DNA from 2 places in the Microcella alkaliphila genome. Region 1 is predicted to be linked to the other one. Evidence: predicted binding sites of a transcription regulator. Region 1 holds the regulator's gene; the other holds the start of a gene.
The links. The regulator LexA, encoded in region 1, represses DNA repair genes until DNA is damaged. The targets are predictions, from matches to a motif close to TCGAACANNTGTTCGA.
Positions count from the first base shown of each region.

Region 2: a site for LexA is predicted at 2,448-2,463, ahead of CPY97_RS09800 (HNH endonuclease signature motif containing protein). Genes of this name have one in related genera too.

Region 1 is NZ_AP017315.1:1,116,610-1,121,415, reverse strand. Features, by position in the region: gene CPY97_RS05495 (histidinol-phosphate transaminase) at 1-674, opposite strand, end outside; gene CPY97_RS05490 (LysM peptidoglycan-binding domain-containing protein) at 694-1,068, opposite strand; gene lexA (transcriptional repressor LexA) at 1,352-2,029, shown strand; gene hflX (GTPase HflX) at 2,026-3,612, opposite strand; gene CPY97_RS05475 (class I SAM-dependent methyltransferase) at 3,652-4,296, shown strand; gene dapF (diaminopimelate epimerase) at 4,307-4,806, opposite strand, start outside.
Region 2 is NZ_AP017315.1:1,980,744-1,985,549, reverse strand. Features, by position in the region: gene gatA (Asp-tRNA(Asn)/Glu-tRNA(Gln) amidotransferase subunit GatA) at 1-770, shown strand, start outside; gene CPY97_RS09800 (HNH endonuclease signature motif containing protein) at 767-2,428, opposite strand; gene CPY97_RS09795 (DUF6498-containing protein) at 2,539-3,360, shown strand; gene CPY97_RS09790 (hypothetical protein) at 3,554-4,405, opposite strand; gene CPY97_RS09785 (RNA polymerase sigma factor) at 4,402-4,806, opposite strand, start outside.

The DNA of each region.
Region 1 (4,806 bases):
GTGCGGGACACGGCCAGGCGGGGGCGGCCCGGCAGCAGGGACAGCGCCGAACGGTGTCCATCGGGCATGAATTCGGCGTACGCCTCATCAACAAGCAGGATGCCGGTCGTCGCGGCGTAGGCGGCCTCAACGGTCTCAAGCCCGAGGGGGGTGCCCGTCGGGTTATTGGGGGCACACAGCACGACAATGTCGGGCTGTGCTCGCTCGATCGCAGACCGCACCGTCTCGGGGCTGATTCGGAAGTCAGCGTCGCGCTCGGCCGTGATCCACTCCGTTCCAGTGCCGGCCGCGATGATCGAGTGCATCGAGTACGTGGGCGGGAAACCAAGAATTCGGCGACCCGGGCCCCCGAACGCTTGCAGCATGTGCTGGATGACCTCGTTCGAGCCATTGGCCGCCCATACCTGGTCGGGCGTGACCGGATCGGCCGGCTCCGCAGCACTCAGGTAGGAGGCGAGGTGCTCGCGAAGCTCCGTGAACTCACGGTCGGGGTAGCGGTTGACGCCGCGAACGGCGCGCTCGACGGCCGCCGTCACGTGGGCGACGACCGCCTCGGGCACGGGATGCGTATTCTCGTTGACGTTGAGTTGAATGCGGACGGGCCGCTGGGGGGCACCGTATGGTGTCGCCCCGCGCAGGTCGTCGCGGATAGGCAGGTCCTCGAGCCGAGTCACGTGCCCATCGTAGGGCGGCTTAGTCGAGGTAACGCTCGGGGAGCAGCAGCGTCTGACCCGGCATGACCGCCGCCGAGTCGAGCCCATTCAGGGTGATGATGTCGGCAACCAGGTCGGCGGGGTTGGCGCCGGGTGCCACGGACCCGGCAAGCTGCCACAGAGTCTGACCGGCCTCGACGGTCACGACGGGCAGCACTACGTCGCCGGAGGTTGCGGTCGCCTCGCCGCCGGAGAGGGCGAGCGCCACGACGAGAGCGACGATCGGCGCGGTGACCAGCGTCGTAATGACGGCGCGACCGCGCCGCGTCAGACGCAACCGCGTGGCGACGGGAGCGGACGAGGCGTCAGCGCTGCGAACGATGGTGGGGAACGCACCTGCGTCGATCGTGGTCATCGTGGGCTCCTCGTGTCAGGGATCGGGCCTCCGGCGGCGGGGGCCCGCCGGAGGTGCATCGCCCCTCGGCCGGGAGGGGCGATGCGAACCCGTGTTCCGAACATACATTCGATCGAACGCGAGTTCAAGTGTTTCTGCCGAAATTGTGACCGGAACCACCGACACGCTCGAACAGATGTTTGATTGCGACGGAGTTGCTGGATAGAGTTTCGACACCACGGACAGTCGACCATCGACCACCGACATCGCCCACGCGGCGGCCCACGACGAGCGAGGGAACCCCATGGCTGAAAGCACCGCGAGCAGCAGCGGCACCCGTCGCCGCACCACGCTGAGCGACAAGCAGCAGGCAATCCTGCGAGCGATCCAGGCGTCAATCGCCCAGCGCGGCTACCCGCCGAGCATGCGTGAGATCGGCGAGGCCGTCGGCCTGTCGTCGCTCTCGAGCGTCGCGCACCAGCTGGGGCAGCTCGAACTGAGCGGCTACCTGCGGCGCGACCCCAATCGGCCGCGAGCGATGGAGGTTCTCATCGACCTCGAGCCGTCCGCGTCCGAGCATCCCGATCCCGATGCTCCCCAGGTTGCCGATGCGGCCATGGTGCCTCTCGTCGGTCGCATCGCGGCGGGCATCCCGATCACGGCCGATCAGATGGTCGAAGAGGTCGTGCCACTCCCCCGCACGCTCGTGGGCAACGGCGAACTGTTCATGCTGACCGTCGTCGGAGACTCGATGATCGACGCCGCCATCTGCGATGGCGACCTCGTCGTCGTACGACGCCAGCAAACGGCAGAGAACGGCGAGATCGTCGCGGCGATGCTCGACGGCGAGGCCACGGTCAAGGTGTTCCGTCAGCGAGACGGTCACACGTGGCTGTTGCCCCGCAACACGGCGTACGAACCGATCCTCGGCGACCACGCCGAGGTGCTCGGCAAGGTCGTCGCGGTGTTGCGCTCGGTCTAAGAACCGTTCGGCGCCGAAGAAGCGGTCGCGTCCGCGACCACAAACTCGGCAAGGTGCGCCTCGTGCTGAGGCGACACGAAGGCGTGCACGCGGGTGCCGCCCTCCTCGTACTCGGTCGACAGGATGCGGCCGCGCTCGTGCAGCAGTGCAACGAGCTCGCCCCGGTCGTAGGGCACCACGACGACGACCTCGACGTCGGGGTCGGGCAACACCTCGCCGATGCGGGCGCGCAACTCGTCGATGCCCTCACCCGTCTTGGCGGAAACAAAGACCGCCGTGGGTTCGAGACCGCGCAGCAGCAGTCGCGCATCCTCGTCGATGAGGTCGCTCTTGTTGAACGCCACGATCTCGGGAATGTCGCGAGCGTCAACGCTGCCGATCACGTCGCGGACGGTCGCCAACTGCGCCGCCGGGTCGGGATGCGCGCCGTCGACCACGTGGACGATCACGTCAGCCTCGCCCACCTCTTCCAGGGTCGAGCGGAACGCCTCGACCAGCTGGTGCGGAAGGTTGCGCACGAAGCCCACCGTGTCGACGAGGGTGAACGGGCGGCCGTCCGGCGTGGACGATTTGCGCACCGTCGCGTCGAGGGTCGCGAAGAGGGCGTTCTCGACGAGGACGCCTGCCCGCGTAATGCGGTTCAACAGACTCGACTTGCCCGCGTTCGTGTAGCCGGCGATCGCGACGCTCGGCACCGAGTACCGGTCTCGATTCGCGCGCTTGGCCGCCCGGGCCGGAGCAAAGCCCTTGATCTGGCGCCGCAGCTTCGCCATGCGCGTGTTGATGCGCCGACGGTCGAGTTCGATCTTCGTCTCACCGGGACCACGCGAGCCCATACCGGCGCCCCCGGCGCCCACCTGGCCACCGGCCTGGCGTGACATCGAGTCACCCCACCCGCGCAAGCGCGGAAGCAGGTACTCGAGCTGCGCGAGTTCCACCTGCGCCTTACCCTCTCGGCTCTTCGCGTGCTGGCTGAAGATGTCGAGAATGACGGCGGTGCGGTCGATGACCTTTACCTTCACCACGTCTTCTAGGGCGCGGCGCTGGCTGGGCGCGAGCTCGGTGTCGGCGACGACCGTGTCGGCCCCCAGCTCGGCCACAATCATCGCCAGCTCGGCCGCCTTGCCCTTGCCGAGATACGTGCTCGGGTCGGGGTGCGGGCGACGCTGAAGCAGGCCGTCGAGCACGACGGCGCCGGCGGTCTCGGCGAGCGCAGCCAGCTCCCGCAGCGAGTTTTCGGCGTCCTCGAGCGAACCGTGGGAGTACACGCCGATCAACACGACGTTCTCCAGACGCAGCTGCCGGTACTCGACCTCGGTGACGTCATCAAGCTCTGTCGAGAGGCCGCGCACCCGCCTGAGCGCCGCGCGGTCTTCCCGGTCGAATTGGTCGCCATCCCGGTCGTCGAGGTAGTCGCTCTGCTGCTGCAGGGCCGTGGCCCGCCCCTCGCGGATGCTGACGCGGCGGGCGGCACTGTCGGCATTCGCGAGAACGCGCGCAACAGCGTCGGCCCCGTGGTCGACGGGAGCCTCGCTCGTGCCGGGGGCGGTGTCGTCGCCCGGCGTCACACCGTCGGAAATCATTCGCTTCAGCATAGTGCTCACGTTCGGTAGATTCACTGCATGGCTCAGGAGCACTACTTCAGCGCTCAGCCGGCCGGAGACTTCACCCCCCGCACCCTGCAGGTGCAGCTCGACGGACAGCCCGTCGACGTGGTCACCGCGGGCGGAGTGTTCAGCCCGTCGACGATCGACACCGGAACCCAGGTGCTGTTGGGATCCGTTCCCGCACCCGCGCCCGGCGGCGACCTGCTTGACCTCGGCTGCGGGTGGGGCCCGATCGCGCTGACGCTGGCGTTGAAGTCGCCGCGCGCCCGCGTGTGGGCGGTCGACGTCAACGAGCGCGCCCGCGAGCTAACGCGGATGAACGCCGAGCGACTGGGGCTCGACAACGTGACGGTCGCCGCGCCCGACGAGGTGCCGAGCGAGATACGGTTCACGACGATCTGGTCGAACCCGCCGATTCGCATCGGCAAGGGTGAACTGCATGGGCTGCTGGATGCGTGGCTGCCGCGACTCGACGATGGCAGCGACGCCTGGCTGGTCGTCGCCCGCAACCTGGGCTCCGACTCGCTGCAACGCTGGATGGAGAGCCAGTACGCCGGCGAGCTGCAGGTGACGCGCGCGGCAACCAATAAGGGGTATCGCGTGCTGCGGGCACGGAACCGCTCAGGGCTCACCGGCCCCATTCGGGTGCAGCGCGGGTAGTTCTTCGCCGCTAGACGGTGAGTTCGCCGTCGAAGACCAGTGCCGCAGGTCCGCTCAGGGCCACGTGCTCGCCATCCTCAGCGGCGAACATCCGAACCCCGAGCGTGCCGCCCGGCACCTCCACGCGCCACTCGTTCGGCGATCCAGCCCCCGCCCAGTGCCGCACCGCGAGGGCTGCGGCGGCCGCCCCGGTGCCGCACGACAGCGTCTCGCCGCTACCGCGCTCGTGAACGCGCATCCGGATGCGGCCGATACCGTCGCGCACCAGCGGGTCGGCCGGCACCACGAACTCGACGTTGGCGCCCGCTTCCTGCACCGGGTCGAGCTGCGGCACGACCGACAGATCAATGCCGGCTAGCTCGTCGTCGCCTGCGACGGCGACCACGACGTGCGGGTTCCCGAGGTCGATGCCGAGCCCTGGGCGAGCGACGGGCAGGTCGCGGGCCCGCACGAGCGGCTCCTCCCCCGTCAGCCGCCAGCGGCCGAGGTCGACCGCGAACCCGTCGGCGA
Region 2 (4,806 bases), 860 kb from region 1:
GGCCGTCGATGACCGCCGCTGCCCGCGAGGGGCTCACCGGCGACGCGCTGAAGGGCCTGCGGGTCGGCGTCGTGACCGACCTGGACGGCGAGGGCTTCCAGCCGGGCGTGCGTCAGCGCTTCCACGAGACGCTCGAGATGCTGTCGGCGGCGGGGGCGGAAATCGTTGAGGTCAGCGCCCCGCACTTTCAGTACGCGATCGCCGCGTACTACCTGATCTTGCCGGCGGAGGCGTCGAGCAACCTGGCGAAGTTCGACTCGGTTCGCTTCGGGATGCGCGTGGACGTTGCCGGCGGAACCGTCGAGGACGTCATGGCCGCGACCCGCGAGGCGGGCTTTGGCCCGGAGGTGAAGCGCCGCATCATCCTCGGCACGTACGCGCTGTCGGCGGGCTACTACGACGCGTACTACGGCAGTGCGCAAAAGGTGCGCACGCTGATTCAGCGTGACTTCAACGCGTGCTTCGCTCAGGCGGACGTGCTCGTGTCGCCGGCGGCGCCGACCACGGCGTTTAAGTTCGGCGAGAAGCTGGATGACCCGCTGGCGATGTACTTGAACGACGTGACGACGATTCCGGCGAACCTGGCGGGCGTGCCGGGCATGAGTCTGCCGATGGGGCTCGCGCCGGAGGACGGGCTGCCGACGGGTCTGCAGATCATGGCTCCGGCGCGGCACGACGCGCGGCTGTACCAGGTGGGCGCGGCGGTCGAGCAGCTGCTGGAGTCGGACTGGGGCGGCCCGCTCTGGGCGAAGGCCCCGCAGCTCGGTTAGTCGCTCGGCGTCCTTCGTCTCGCATTCGGCCCGGCTCCCATTGGGCCTGGCTCACTGCCACTGCGGCGTTCTCTCACTCGGATCGCGCGGGGGAGCACCCTGCTCTTGGTGGGCGCGGGTATCGGGCTTCGGCTCGGGTCGACGCCGGGTGGTGGCCGGAAGGCGAATCCGGCGGTGAGGTGGCGCTCGATCTGCCAACCGTTGTTGTGCAGCAGCATGTGGTGGTGTCGGCAGAGAAGGATTCCATTGGCGACGTCGGTTCTGCCCCCGTGTATCCATTCGGTGATGTGGTGGGCTTCCGTCCAGGAGGGCGGTCGCTCGCAGCCGGGGAACCGGCACCCTCCGTCGCGGGCGGCGAGCGCGAGGCGCTGGCGGCGCGTGTAGAGGCGGGTTTCGCGGCCGAGGTTGAGCACGTCTCCGGCGTCGTCGACGACGACGGCGAGGGTTCCGGCGGCGCAGCGGTGCCGTTCGGCGGTGGCGACGCTGACGGGCTCGCTCTGGCCTTCGACGCGGGCGAGGCCGGCTCGGGCGCGCAGGTCGCGTTCGGCGACGATCACCTGCACGGCGGGCGGGGCGACGCCGATGAGTTCGGTGGGGGCGACGTGCCCGCCGATGCGAACGAGTTCGACGAGCGCATCAACGGCGATCTGCTCGGTCGTGCGGGTGTCGTTGATGATGCGTTCGGCGCGTTCGATCTCGGATTCGCTCACAAAGCGCGGTCCTCCGCGGCGGGGTGAGGTGGCCCCGTCAATCGCGGAGCGCACCAGCGCGGCGGATTCGGGGTCGAGCAGCCCGGACAGTCGCGTCATGCCGTCGGGTTGCTGGGTCAGGTAGAGGTAGCGGCGGTCGCGGCGGGCCTGCTCGGCTTCGGCGGCGCGTTCGACGTCGGCGTCGGCGTCGAGCACGGCGCGGGCTTCGCGGGCGCGGGCGGCGAGCTGCTCGACCGTCACGGCGGGAGCGCACGCGACGAGCGCCCGGGCGGCCTCAGCCAACTGCGTAGCGGTCACCACGGTGCACACATGTGTCGGACGCGGGGATATCGCGTCGCTGCCAGCAGGCTCGGCGGCGTCGCGTGACTGACCGTCCGCAATCGCAGCACCAGCCTCGCTGAGGGGTGCCGCGGTCGCGCTTTCGTGCTCGGGGTGCGTACACGCCCCGGCATCGGGCTCGCCGAGCCCGACCTGGATCGCCGATGCCTGCTCGATCGTCAGCTGCGCCCGGGAGACGGCGTCGGTCACGCAGTCGAGCCACGGGCGGCGCGGCTGTCGAGACTCGGCCGGAGCAACGCCCGGCGCTTCGTCAGCGACCCGCGACTGAGCTTCAGCCTGCGCGTCGAGCAGCGACCCGACCCGCACGAGCGCGGCGGCGTCACGCGCGCTGCCGCCGGTCAGGGTCTGCACGAGCTTCTGCGGGGTCCGAGCCCCGAGCCGCTGGGCGAGCCCGTCGTGCCCGAGTTCGTGCCGCGAGCGGTAGGCGACCGCGGCAGCGACCAACGCTGCAGCCGCGTCAGCCCGCCGGCGCACCTCGGCGAGCACGCGTTGCAGGGAGATCAGCTCGTTGTCGCTGAGCCCATCGACCGCCGGAGCGGCGAACGGCTGCTCCGTTTCCACCAGCGACGCGACGAGCGTCAAGGTGAGTAATGCGTTCGAATTGGACATACTCCATTGTCTCAAGCAGTCGAACGTATGTACAGAGTGCGAGGCAACCTCGTGGAAAGGTTTTTCGCGGCGCGATTGTGGAGGAGAGGTGCCGTGTCAGAATCACACCGATGAGCGAGAGTGAGAGCGAGAACGAGCCCAACGCGACCGGCCGCGGCGACCCTGTCCCAGCAGGCAACGCGCCCTACCACAGCGCACCAGCGACCCCCGCACCCGCCGCCACCCCCGCTCTCACCGCACCCACCCCCGAATCGCACCCCGGCCCCACCCGCCTGGCCCCGCGCATCCTCACGATCGCGATCTACACGCTGCTCCCCATCGCCGGCGTGCTCTTCTTCGGCTGGGATTGGCGCGAAGTGATCATCTTGTACTGGCTCGAGAATGTGGCGCTGGGCGTCGCGATGGTGATCCGCATGCTGCGCACGATCGCCGACCCCGGCACCGACGCGCTGATCGTGAACGGCCGCCCGATCAACCCCGGCCCGATCGCGGTGATCGGCATGACGATCTTCTTCTGCTTCCACTACGGAATGTTCACGATCGTCCACGGTGTCTTCGTCTTCTCGATCGCCGCCGGCGCGTTCAGCATCGGCGCGAGCAACAACCCGAATTCCCTTGCCGGCCCCGACGCCCTCAGCCTCGCCACGATCGACTGGCTCGGTGTCTTCCTCGTCTTCGCGGTCGGCGGCCTGATCCAGCTCGCGATGGCCGCGTTCGGCCCGCTCGGCCCGAAGCGCGGCAGCGCGCTGATGATGAGCGCCTACCCGCGCATCATCGTGCTGCACATCACGATCATCGGCGGCACCTTCTTGATCGCGTCGCTCGGCTGGCCGCCGATCGCGGCGCTCCTTCTCATCGGGATGCACGGAGCAGTCGACGCCGTCGCCATCGTCCGCGCAAATCGCGCCCACCGCGAACCGGCCCCGGTTTAGGCGACCGCACCCCGACAGCAGGCTGATGCTGGCCAGTGGTAATTCACGGTGGGAGCACGTCGGATCGTTTGCTCATCTCGATCGAAGTCGCGATCGCCGACTCGGGCTCCAGAAGCATGGCTGTGCCTCCACCAGTTCGCACGCCACGTTTCACTTCGGGCACGAAACCCGACTTGCCTGACCAGCGCGGTACTCAAGGGTTCTGGAGGACGAATTCGCCAATGACTGTTTCGCCGTCGGACAAGTACACGGGCACCGAAAGCCGCTTGCCTCGCTGTTCTTCTTGCCAGCGCAGTGCGTCTGCGGGCGAGGTGAACTCTTTGGCCGCGGCAGTTCCGTCGATTTCGGCTAGCTCAGCGGTGTACACGTAGCCCGGCCGCCCCTCCGTCGTGAGCACGGCGATCAGGTCTGGCGTTCCGGTCTCATTCGCGACTCCGAAGGTCTCGCCCTTCGCGTTCACGCCCCAATCGGTTGCCTCCCGTGCGACGTACACGGCGGCGATCCGCCACCTCACGTCAACGGGGCTGGTGAGGAAGATGGAATCTTGTCCGTTGACCGGGAAGTCGTACCACGTGGAGGCGGGATCGTCGCCCTGCTCGCAGATGATTTCCGGGCTGTTCAACGGGTCGGTACCAAACGAGATGGTGCCGGCCGACAAACACGTGATCTGGACGCTGACGTGGGTCGCTTCGGATGGTGGTGAAGGAAGAGTCACCTGAGCGGAGCCTGCGCCCGTCTGGTCGACCAGTAGCCCTTCAGTTGGAAGGTCACCGTCGTCTCGCCCTACCGCTTCTGGCGGGAGCACGGTTACGATCTCGCCGCCAGGTAGCGGGGCATTTACCGAGAACGGCCAGTCAAGCAACCCTGCGGCGGCAGCCGCGGTGAGACCCCCGCCGAGCACGAGGAATCCGACTCCAGTCGACACCGTAGCGATCACGGCTCGATTGGGCCGTCGGCTCAGCGCCTCTGCCTCGACGGAGACATGTTTGACGATGGCCTCGCGCCACGCGTCGCTGCGCTCAGGAGTGAACGTAGGGGTGTTCATGAAGCGGCCCCTTCCTCGTCGTCTAGTTCTGCTGCGGTTCGCAGTCTCGCCTTTGCTCGCGATAGGCGAGCCCTCGCGGCGGCGTGTGTCAGTCCGAGCTTCTCTCCCGCTTCCCGCACATTCAGGCCCTGGACTGCGGTGAGGGTCAGAAGCTCTCGGTCTACGTCCGGCAGAGAGCCGAGGGCTCGCTCTGCTTGCTCACGCGCGCCGATGTCATCGAGAACGTCATGCGCCTGTGTTGTCGGTAGCGAGTCGAGAAGTGCCTTGTATCGCCGTAGTGAGCGTTCGTGGTTTCGCGCTACGTTTCTGCAGGTCGTCAGCAACCACGGCAGCACGGAGTTGTTCACGACGCGAACGCGGGCCCGTCGTCGCCATGCCTCCAGGAAGGTGACCCCGGTGAC